One region of the Ruminococcus sp. RTP21484sp1_RTP21277st1_D2_RTP21277_210401 genome, then DNA from elsewhere that is predicted to be linked to it. Evidence: riboswitches for the same ligand, from Rfam matches in the RefSeq annotation. Region 1 holds a riboswitch; the other holds the start of a gene.
What was found. A riboswitch is a leader RNA that binds a small molecule or an ion and turns the genes downstream of it on or off. The one in region 1 is predicted to bind cyclic di-GMP.
Positions count from the first base shown of each region.

Region 2: it holds a riboswitch for cyclic di-GMP, as region 1 does, so the genes downstream of both, AB5706_RS19220 (hybrid sensor histidine kinase/response regulator) here and AB5706_RS04300 (5'-nucleotidase C-terminal domain-containing protein) in region 1, are expected to answer to the same signal.

Region 1 is NZ_JBCOMJ010000004.1:77,525-83,645, forward strand. Features, by position in the region: gene AB5706_RS04295 (ATP-binding protein) at 1-573, opposite strand, end outside; gene AB5706_RS04300 (5'-nucleotidase C-terminal domain-containing protein) at 587-2,359, opposite strand; cyclic di-GMP riboswitch class I at 2,448-2,523, opposite strand; gene AB5706_RS04305 (MutS-related protein) at 2,716-4,323, opposite strand; gene AB5706_RS04310 (LysR family transcriptional regulator) at 4,447-5,028, opposite strand; gene AB5706_RS04315 (alpha-L-fucosidase) at 5,304-6,121, opposite strand, start outside.
Region 2 is NZ_JBCOMJ010000035.1:38,560-44,680, reverse strand. Features, by position in the region: gene AB5706_RS19235 (hypothetical protein) at 63-230, opposite strand; gene AB5706_RS19230 (hypothetical protein) at 338-535, shown strand; cyclic di-GMP riboswitch class I at 610-700, shown strand; partial or broken gene AB5706_RS19225 (DUF6783 domain-containing protein) at 779-913, opposite strand; gene AB5706_RS19220 (hybrid sensor histidine kinase/response regulator) at 969-4,187, shown strand; gene AB5706_RS19215 (tRNA threonylcarbamoyladenosine dehydratase) at 4,429-5,184, shown strand; gene AB5706_RS19210 (LytR/AlgR family response regulator transcription factor) at 5,319-6,041, shown strand; gene AB5706_RS19205 (DUF6783 domain-containing protein) at 6,016-6,121, opposite strand, start outside.

The DNA of each region.
Region 1 (6,121 bases):
ATCACAGCTAAAATAAGGATTCAGCTGTTCCATATCCTGGGAAATTCCAAAATAAGAGATTGTAGTTTTCTCTTCTCCATTTTGAAGTTCTATTGCTTCTGGCAAACGTTGCAAAAACACCATCTCTGACTGGTTATCTGTCATAGAATCAAAAACAAAACTGATCTGTTCGGGTTTGTCTTCAAAATAATCCAGATCACGAAAAAGTCCTATGTATCCGTCTTCTGTATAATATCTGCCCTGTGAATCCACTGCCACCAACATGATCTTATGATCTGCATATGCTGATAATTCATATTTCTTTTTCATATGTCTGCAGAGTTCATCTGTAGTCTGTATGTTTGCATCTCTCAGATAATTGCATTCTTCCGTTACCCGGTCCCAGTGGGAATCAATCACATCCTCCAGATTCTGAAACATCTGATGGGTAATCTCTTCCATCTGGTTTAACCGTTCCTCATAGATGATATCCCGGATATAAGTCTGATACAGGAAAAAAAATGCAAGAAGCATCGCTATACCAGCTATACAGCAACACAATATTAAGTTCCGATAACTCTTTGTCTTCTGCATCCTTTCCCTCCGCTTATTTCCATTCAGCGTCTGCTTCACTTAAAGTCTTAAATTGCCCAAAAAATTCTTTTGCCGCATCCATACCTACAATACCACTGTCTGTCACTTCTGTTTCTGATGCCAGTTTTTCACTGATTCCGGAAATTGCAACCTGATAAGTCTTCTCATCTTCCAGCTCCATCGGACTTACCAGCACATAAGGATAATTGTTTCCTGTACCGGCTGCATCATATCCTTCTTTATATAAATCCTGAATCTGTTTTCCTGTTAATCTGACCGTCTGGATTGTCTGTGACCAGCCTGTCGGAAGAATGGTACAGATGTCATAGTCTGTAATATTCTTTGCATACAGTTTTCCGCTCACGCCACCATTGTTCTGGTTAGTGCCATTTCCACTGATCCATGTTCCAAGGGATATAAGAGCAATGTCACTTCCGGTCGCCTCGGCAAAGCATCTGCCCACCAGCTTTGCACAGCTTTCCTGTGAGATTTCCTCTGTAGCTGTTGTGAACACTTCCGGCTGATTATTTACCACGCTGTCCTGATCCTCATCCAGCTGATCTGCTACATCCTTTATTGATGCCTTATCCTGCATGAATTCCAGCATTTTGGTTCCGGTAGTTACAATCGTATTTTCCCATCCAGAATAAATAAACGGTGTCGTATTCCCTGCATTGATAAAATCCGAAATATCTGCATAGTAGGTATCATCCGCCTTTGCATCTTTAAAAGGAAGTAGTCCTGCTTTTAATGTGCTCTCCGGATACAGGGCACTGGTTCCTTCTACCGTAGACAGCACCTTCATGACTTTTAATGCATCTTCAAGTTTCTCCGGATTATTTTCCAACTTTTTATTCAATCCGTAAAAACGGTTTACATTTAAAATAAATACATTCTGGCTTCCATCTTCAGACAGGTATGGCATCAGACCAAATTTGTCCGTTGTATCTTCTGAGTCCATAATGCCATTCTGTGGTCCCAATAGAAACAGTGCGTTTCCCTTTATAAAAGCTTCTCTTGTTTTACTATCATCTATCGGATCACTGTTGCTGCTGTCAAACATACCGATGTCTTTCCATTTTTGGATATATTCCATGCTGTCCATCATGCCTTCCGTGTCACTGACATTTGCCTTTCCTGACAGGTAATCTTTCTGCCACTGCTTTCCAGACAAGGTACCAAGGAATCCCGCATCCGCAATATTACATATATACTGGAAGGCAGAACCCGGATACTGAATCTGTGCCATACATAACGTAACTCCTGCTTCTTTTGCTTTGCCTGCAAGTTCTTCAAGCTCTGTAAAAGATGTTGGCAGCTTCCAGCCATGTTGCTCAAGCAGTGTTTTATTATAAGTGATTCCATAACAGTTGTACAAAGATGGAAGCATATAAAGTGCACCCTCATCGGATACCTCTTTCAGACGTGATTCCACATAATTATCTGTAAAATCGTATCCGGAGAGATCAATCATCTTATCACTGACATCCACCACATCTGGCTTATAAAAAGTCTGTGTGCAGATATCCGGAAGATCATCTGCCTCTAACATATTCTGTAGATAGGTTGTTGTATTTGACCCGCTATACGTGATTACTTCGAGATTAACCTCTGGATATGTTTTATGCACCTCTTCTATAAAGCTGTCCACCTCCAGATAAGGAGCCATAAAAGTAATTGCTTCGTGTTTCTTTGATGTTTCATCTGTTTTCCCACACCCTATAAGTCCTGTTGCTGCCACACATGCCAAAATAAGACATACACTTTGTACTTTTTTGATTTTCATATTTTTCTCTCTCAAATAAAATTATTATTGTTACATCTATGAAGTAACACCGTAAAAAAACACTGTCTCACAGACAGTGCACATCAGTTCATGCAACTGGCTGCCATTTTACAGGCCCTGTAGCTTTGCGTCACAGACTTTCGTCTGTTTTGCCGATTTTCTTATTATAGCTTTTAAAATTCTGCAAAAAACCTATTTTATTATACTCCATCGCTCCACTTTACACAAGAAAAACCTCACCGCTTTAACACTTAAAAATAAAAAAAGAACAGCCGATACATATACTCGAACTGTTCTCCTTCTTCCGAAGTCCACGCAGCATTGACATTACTGTTTCCAGACATGATCTGCTGAATTTATAAGGCATCCCAGATTCCTTTATTTTCAAAATTAAATGCCGCATTTCGTGCATCCTCTACAATTTCCTTGTCATAACCTAACATATCCAAAAGCTGAATCGCATTTCGGGATGTGGCTCTTCCATTTTTCAGGACATAGGAAAATACCACCTCTTTTTCCTGTACGTCTTCCTCAAAATGATAGTTTTCATACTGGGAATCCAAAATGTACGACAGTTCTATGTCATGAGTAGCTGCAAAAGGCAGCACCCATTTTTGCCGAAGTGCATTTAAAATTCTGGATGAAGCAGCAATCCTCTCAACCGTATTTGTACCTCGAAGCACTTCATCAATAATACATAAAAGTGGCTCCCTTTTCTTACTTTCTTCCAATATTCGTTTCAGCGACTTGATTTCTACAATAAAATAGCTCTCTCCACTCTCTATATCATCCCGCAATGCCATAGATGTCATAACTTTCAAAAACGGTGCCTGGTAGGATGAACAAGTACAGGTAACAAGCGTCTGGGCAAGAATACTGTTCATTGCAACATTTTTTAGGAATGTAGATTTTCCGGATGCGTTAGAACCGGTTACCAAAGTTCCTCCGGCTACTTGAAAGCTATTGGCAACTGCCTCCTGAAGCAGTGGGTGATACAGATCTTCTACAGCCATTTCAATCTGCGTGACACCACTTTCCCAGCTTTTAAACTCAGGTTTGCACCAAAGCGTAAGAAGTTCCCGAAAAGACGCAATGGAAATACACGCGTCCAGTTCTCCAATATTATCAATAAGCTTCAAAATAGAGTCCGTTTTGTCCTGAATTTTTTTCAAAAGACCGTTATAAACCAGAATGTCTATATGAGTCAGCATTCTGATATAGTCCATAAGAATCTGTGCCGGATCTCCTCCATCTGTATTTTTACTGGTCAAAAAAATTGCTTTCCGGTTAAGACCCTTAAACACCGCTCTGGCTTCTGCAATAGCAGACATCTGCTTTCTTGTTTCTGACCATTGCACATTCTTTATTTTTTCTGCAACAGATAACATTCGAAGCAAGTGTGCATAACAATCCAGGTAAGCTTCGATTAATTTTCGGTCATTGCCTGCATAATAAATTGTAATATTTGTTATCATTAAGACCATGAAGCAAAAAAAGCCAACTACTGGCTTCACAGGTAAAAGCACTGCAACATTCAACACCAGCAGTATCAACATAAACCAATGGATTCCTGTTTTTACCTCAGGAGAACTTTTAAGAGCCAATACCGTATCCGACAAAGAACCTAATCTCGTTTTTCCAATCTGCGACAGGAGCAGCTGCATATGCTCCCGTTCTTTTTCATGTTGGGAAAAAAAATCTATCAACTCATCTCTTTTGTCTATTTCAGCCTGAGAAAATACCGGTCTTCGCATCATATCATAAAGCACATCTTCCCCAGGAGAAGAAATCGTCTGATTTACCATCTTATAAAGGCGATCCATATCCAGATCATTCCAGGTAATATCGTCTATTGCAAAGCCTTCTTTTTCTCTTCGTCTAAAATAATGGGAAATCTGCTCAATATCGCCAGGCTCATATTGCCTGGTATACGGCTTCCCCCAGTTTTTTCGAATTTTAGTCAAGATACGCTTTTTATTTTTATAATTTTCATATATAATCCATAAAACAAATAGCAAAAGACATACTGCTATTGTCAAGATTACTGATACATATGGATTCATTCCGCTTTCACCTCTTTTATGTAATCAATTCAATAAAATTGTATTTTTTAGTTCTCTTGCCGCAGCTCCCATAGGATGCTGGCTGTCATACACCAGGCAGATCTGGCGCTCCGGGATTTCATCTTTTAATGGAATCTGTACGATCTCTTTTTTCAAAAGGGAAGGTACGGCCATTGGCTGGGGTAAAAATGCAAGCCCGAGCTCGCATTTTACCAGAGGCAGAATCTGGTCCGCAGTGGCAGCTTCCGTATCCGGGGAAAGATCCAGGCCATGAGATAAAAATACACTGTTGTAAAATTTATAGGTCATAGTTTCCCGCCCAAGAGAAATCATCGGATAGTTCTTTACCTCCCGAAGGGAAAGCTCCTGGCTGCCAAGGGCGGTAAAAGTAGTGCCACCAACCAGGATCTCCTGAAAGGGCATGAGCATGATCTGTTTCAATGGGGAATCCACCTCTGCCGGAGTGGAAACTACTGCAAAATCAATCCAATTCATGGCCCGGGTAATATTAGGCTGGCTGTTGTTTAACGCCTGAGCCGCCTTGGTAAAGTTGTGGTATTTTGCCACATAATAAAAGATCTTATAATACTCGAAGTTAACGTCCATAATATTTTTCCTTTTCTTTTGGCGTATCATATGTTTATTCCAGCTATATCAATTATAGTTTTTACTTATTTCTACGTCAAGCGTATTATGTACTCGAAAATCATATGGCGTTGTACTTGCCATATGTTTCCCTCTTAAGGTAGAAACTACCACCCCTCCCCTGTATATCGCTTAAGAGGAAAATACCCTTTAGGATGATTTCTACTCCTAAAGGGTATTTTTATAAATAATTATTTATTTAATTTATGAAATAATATAAAACAATACTTAACCGCTCAGGTATTTTCCGGATAAATCCCAATAAACGTTAGAAGCGGAAGTACACGGAAATCATGTAAAACAATTTTCATTTCCCTGGCTTTTTTCCCCTTAACAGGAATGATCTTCTGATAGCCAATTACCGTTCCTGTGTAAATACTGTTCCATATTTCCCCTTCTTTAACAAATACCTCATATTTTTCTACTCTCTGGCTATAGCAGACAGCCTCTTTTAATACCAGATACCCCAAATTGTATGAGTCGTCCAGGCAAATCGTTATCTCTACTGGCAGCTCACTGCTTTCAGGCTGATACCATGCTTCCAAAGTATCCTCTGTCAAATTGGAAGCCGGATGCGCTGGATCTTCATTTTCCGAAAAAACATGTGCTGTACTCATTAAATTATGAGCAAAAGATTTCTTTTTCCAGCTTCCAAATTCTTCCAGACGTTTAACATCATTTTTATGAAGAAGTCCGTTTGGCATAGGTGGAATGTTTAACAAAAAGGTTGCATTTCCTCCAACAGCCCCAATATAGATATGAACCAGCTCTTCCAGACTTTTCACCTGATCATCTTCTTCTGGATGATAAAACCATCCAGGTCTTATAGAAGTATTTACTTCTGCCGGATACCAGATCAGATCCGTTTCACCTTCAAGCGCTTTTCTGCTTCCAAGATCTTCCATATCACTGGTAATCCGGCGCATTCTGAATTCCTCATCATCGGTCTGCTGGCTTCTTTCCTGTACACTCTCTGCAAGTGCTGTACGCGCAGGAACAACACTCCACTCAGATTTTCTTACATCGCCAGCTTCATTTCCACACCATCGGATAT
Region 2 (6,121 bases), on a different contig from region 1:
TAGTATACTCAAATGCGCGTCTAATGTCAATACACTGTCATTATATAAGGCACATAAATTTGCTAAAATGCATCAAAATCCATCTGCGTAGCGATCTGCGCATAGCCTTTGTACTCATCATTGCTGCTTTCTGCGTACATGTCGTTCACCATCCCAATCGTAAGAAGATCCAGATCCCGGCTGGAGATTCCGAGCTGTACGCAGCGAAGCAGAAACAAGGGTGTGGTCATCGGGCGGTCAGTTGCGTGAAGTTTTTTTTAGATTCCACATCCGTCTGGACATTCCATAGATTGAACAGGTGATCCGTACCGGGACAGCAGACATCGGAGAAAAGTATTTGGCTGTAATCCGTAAGGCTGCCAGTGATTACACAAGAGAAATTTTTCATAAGCTGAGAGAACGGGAATACAATCCGGAGCTGATGCGTTTATATGTAGTTGTTGGTGGTGGCTGCATGATTCAGAACTTCGGGGAATATGACAAAGACAGAGTAACGATTGTGCGAGACATCTTCGACTTTGCGAATGGTTCATAAACACAGATTTTCTATCAAAATATTATTGACGCATCGGAAACTTCATGGTATTTTATTTTTGATGAAAAATGGGAATTATTTAAAGGCAAACTTGCTGAAAGGCAGGGACGCAAAGCCAGAAGGGGCTAAAGTCAGAAAGTCTGACCATGTCAGCCGGTTGCTGCTGTTTCCATATATAGAAAAGACGTGAGAACGGAAGCGATTCCGATACCTTTTATACTATATGTATATGGATGTGTGAGTTTAAAAAGATGTAGCAGGGACACTGGCAGGATGTTTGTCAGGTGTCCTTTTTATATGCCAAAATATGTACGAGAACTTGCCGGAGCATGTTCTGGAGCGTGGTTGAAAAAGCATTCCTACAATCTGCGCGCCACATTTTGCAGAAAGCCTTTTTCAAACACGCATCAAACAGAGTGAGGGTTTTTATAAAATGTTATATAAGGAAAATTATGAGGATAAAATATATTCTTTAAACAAGACGGTACCTGGACAAACACAGGATTTATCACAGGCAATACAGAAAACACTGGAAAATAATGGCGGGGTAGGTATGTTGACCGGATATTATGACCAAAATCTGTCTATTCTGTCTGTGAGTAATCTGCTGCTACATAGTATAGGACATACGTTCGATTCTTTTATGAAGCAGACAAAAGGCTCATTGAAGAATTTTTTTTACGGCAAGGATATAAGTATATTGGATCGAGACCGTTTTTTGCAGATCCACGGAGCCGGGGAAGCGCAGATCCTTACAGCGGACGGTACAGTGAATAATGTACGGCTTTATAAAGAGGATGCGACAGATGAAGCAGGCAGACAGATCTGGATTATGTCCGTACAGGTCAACTGGGATCATGTAAATCTGGCACTGATCAATGAGGCTATCTGTTCCGGCTTCTGGTATTTTGACTGTGACGAAAACAGTGAGATTGTGAATGCAAACTGGAGCCATGAGTTCCGAAAAATGCTTGGCTATCATGATACTCTGGATTTTCCGAATAAACTGGAATCCTGGTCAGATCTTCTGCATCCACAGGATAAAGAAAGAGTAATGATGCAGCTTCAGGCGGCAATTGCGGATAAGACGAATCAGGTAAAATACCAGGTAGAGTACCGTATGAGAATGAAGGATCATCAGTACCAGTGGTTTCGGGCATCAGCAGAAGTAATACGCCGGCTGGATGGTTCTGCCAGCAGGATTGCCGGGATTTTTATTAATATTGATGCGGAAAAAAAAGAAATTATGCAGGCACAAAAGTCAGCAGCTTTCCACCGTGCCTTTACGAAAACAGATCTGTGCGAATATTATGTTAACCTGGAAGCAAACACATTTGATACCTTTAAGGTTGAACCGTCCCTGATGACTGTTTTTGAACAGAGTCATACATGGGATGAACTGATCCGGCATTTTGTGGATTCCTATGTTGTGGAAACAGATAAGAAGGCAGTATCTGCTTTTTATGATCGTGGCTATATTGCGGAAAAACTGAAGGGTCTGGAAACCGAATTGTCTTTGGAGTGCCGAATCACTCTGAAGGGAGAAGAACGATGGGTCCGTAATGTGATCATACGTGGCGAGATAGAGGATTCAGAATATGCCATGATTTTTCTGCGGGATATTACGGAGGCAAAGGTAGAGAGCGCACGGCATCTGCAGATGGCAGCGGATAATGCTTCCATGGAGCAGCTGATTCAGAGCATAGTGCGTCTGGTTGACCGTTTTGTTGTCTGTGATCTGGAAAATGACAGATATGAATTCTACAATCTGAATGGACAGATGATATATAAACCTCTGGGCTTCTATCATGATTTTCAGATGCAGGTTCTTGAAAAGTATAAGACACTGGAACCGTTGGAAGCTATAGATATTCTGATAGCCCCGGAAAATATCCGGGAAAATCTGAAAAGCGAAAATGATATTTATAAGTTTGAGTATTGCAGCCTGGATGAAAAGACTTATAAAATCGCTTCTTATATTCCCTTGGAATGGAAGAATGGAAAGCTGGAAAAGGTATTGCTGGCATCCATGGATGTGACACAGGAGAAGAAAGCAGAGATTGAATCCCGTCAGGCACTGAAAGAGGCTTACCGGTCCGCAGAAAATGCAAATCGTGCAAAAACAGAATTCCTTTCCAATATGTCCCATGATATCCGGACACCGATGAATGCCATTGTGGGTCTGACAGCAATCGCCGGAGCAAATATTGAGAGTCAGGACAGAGTTATTGAATGTCTCAGCAAGATTACAGAATCAAGCCGTCATCTGCTTGGGTTGATCAATGAAGTGCTGGATATGGCACGTATTGAAAGTGGAAAAATGACACTGGCACAGGAAGATTTCAATCTGTCAGAATTGGTGGATAATCTTATTACACTTACGCGACCGGTGCTTGATGAACATAAACATAATTTTGATATACACATTAATCATATTGAACATGAGGATGTCTGCGGTGACAGTCTGAGGATTCAGCAGGTATTTGTGAATCTGATGAGTAATGCGATCAAGTATACACCGGATGGCGGGAATATTACTTTTTCCATAGAGGAAAAGCCAAATGGATTTTCGGAGCTTGGATGCTATGAATTTACGATTGAGGATAATGGAATCGGTATGTCGCCGGAATTCCAGAAAATCATGTTTGATCCCTTCAGCCGCGCAGATGACCATCGGACAACCAGAGTTCAGGGAACTGGTCTGGGAATGGCAATCAGCAGAAATATTGTAAATCTGATGAATGGTAATATTAAAGTGGACAGCACCTTACACAAGGGAACTAAAATTACGGTAACAATTTATCTTGAACTTCAGGAAAAAGAGAAAGAAAAGGATGAAAATCTGATGAATTTGCCGGTTCTGGTTGTGGATGATGATAAGACATGCTGTGAAAGTACAGTTGCGACATTGAAGGAGATTGGAATTACAGGCGAATGGGTCCTCTCCGGCAGAGAAGCCGTTGAGCGCTGCTATGCACGTCATGAGTTAAAAAATGATTACTTTGCTGTTATTTTGGACTGGAAGATGCCGGATATGGATGGCATAGAAACTGCCAGACAGATTCGGAAACGGATAGGGAAGGAGATTACCATCATTGTACTGACATCTTATGAGTTCAGCGAGATTGAAGAAGATGCAAAGGCAGCAGGTGTAGATGCTTTTATTGCAAAACCGTTATTCCGTTCCAGGCTGACCGCTACACTGCGGCAGTTTGTTTCTGACAAAAAAGAAAAAACAGCAAGGAATTATCTGGAGAATCTGTCAGAAGCAGATTACACAGGAAAAAGGATTCTGCTGGTCGAGGATAATGAGTTAAACAGAGAAATTGCAGTGGAAATCCTGCAGATGACAGGGGCAGAAGTTGAGACAGCCGAAAATGGAAAAATTGCAGTTGAAAAAGTGGAGGTTTCTCCAAAAGACCGGTATGACCTTATTTTTATGGATATCCAAATGCCTGTTCTGAATGGTTATCAGGCAACCGCAGCAATTAGAAGCCTCCCCGGTGAAAAAGGAGAACTGCCAATTGTTGCCATGACTGCCAATGCTTTTGCAGAAGATGTACAGCTGGCAAAAAATACAGGTATGAACGGACATATCGCAAAGCCGCTGGATATGAATAAGCTGAGTGATGTTTTGAAAAAATGGCTGTAATGATACTGCGAACGGAGTGAACAGGAACGCTGTAATTTATTTATGTGTAGGCGAAAAAATAATTGACAGAAAAACACAGTCATTATAAAATATTTCCGAAAGGTAATGTGGACAAAAGTCTGGGTGGATAAGCTTCCCAGGCTTTTTATGTGAAGATAGAACAGACCGCAGTTTTCTTATTGAAAGAGAAATGTCTGTTTGAAAGTCTGTTGCCTGTCTTTCATTGAGGAGAGAAAAATTTATGTTAAATCAGTTTTCAAGAACCCAGCTTCTTCTTGGAGAAGAGGGGATGAAGAAGCTTGCCGGTGCCAGAGTGGCAGTATTTGGAATCGGCGGTGTTGGCGGATATGTGTGTGAGGCGTTGGTGAGAAGCGGGGTAGGTGCTTTTGACCTGATCGATGACGATAAGGTATGCCTTACGAATCTGAACCGCCAGATCATAGCAACGCGAAAAACAGTGGGAAAATACAAGACGGATGTTATGAAAGAGCGTATGCTGGAAATCAATCCGGACGTGAAGGTGGAGACACATAAGTGTTTTTTTCTGCCGGAGAATGCAGACGATTTTCCATTTGAAGAATATGATTATATTGTAGATGCAGTAGATACCGTTACTGCAAAAATCTCCCTTGTCATGAAGGCGAAGGAGAAAGGGGTTCCGATCATCAGTTCTATGGGTGCCGGAAACAAACTGGATGCAAGCCAGTTTAAAGTTGCGGACATTTATAAGACTAAGGTCTGCCCTCTTGCCAAGGTTATGCGCCGCGAACTGAAGAAACGTGGCGTCCGTAAGCTGAAAGTGGTTTATTCCGAGGAAATCCCTACAAGACCGATAGAGGATATGTCCATCAGCTGCAGAACCCACTGTATCTGCCCGCCAGGTGCCAAGCACAAATGTACAGAGCGTCGTGATATTCCGGGAAGCGTAGCATTTGTGCCGTCTGTTGCAGGACTGATCATTGCCGGAGAGGTTGTGAAGGATCTTTGCAAGCCTTGAAAGATCCCACAAAGTGGGGAGTGCAGGTAATTGAGGATTATGCTCTGAAACGTGACGATTATGCAGATTTCTCCCCGAGAGGGAACGTTGTGTTATAATAAACTAGTCAAGTACAAGGAGGCTTTGGGAGAGCTTTGGTAAACAGAATTGCCATATGTGACGACGTGGAAGTTGAGCGTTTTGTGCTGAAGCGTCAGTTGATGGTGTACTTTCAGACAAATGGCAGGGAGGCGCAGATCCAGGAATATGAATCTGGAGAGAGCCTCCTTGCAGACATTGAAGAGGGCTATATATGGCCAGATCTGATTTTTCTTGATATTTATATGGGCGATCTGAATGGAATGGACACGGCACGGAAGCTGCGTGACCTGGGAGTAAAAGCGCCTATTGTATTTCTGACTGCTTCACCTGATTTTGCGCTTGAAAGTTATGAGGTAGAAGCATCCGGCTATCTTCTGAAACCTGCAGAAGAGAAGCAGACCACAGCAATTTTAAACAGACTGCTGAAGTCTGAGCTTCGCAGGCGGATTTCAGTGAAATGCAGAAGACAGTATCGTTATCCTTTCGTGGATGAAATTTTATACCTGGAAAGTGACCGCCATACAGTAACCTTACATATGCTGGATGGTTCGGTGCTTGAAACTGCGGAAAAACTTGGGAATCTTGAGAAAAAGATAGAGGATCCCCGTTTTTTGCGTTGCCACCAAAGCTTTCTGGTAAATATGGATCACATTACAGATGTAGAAGAGGAGTTTTTACTCCGAAATGGAGAACGGGTTCCCATTCGCGTGAGAGGACGTAAGGATGTGCTGGATGCTTATAATCACTATTTCAGGATAAAGTCATCCGGCAATTGAAAGAGAGCAATTGCCAGTATGGTGAATAAAAAACGGATTTCATAGACAACAGGCAGGAAACACAGTGATTAAACGGAGCT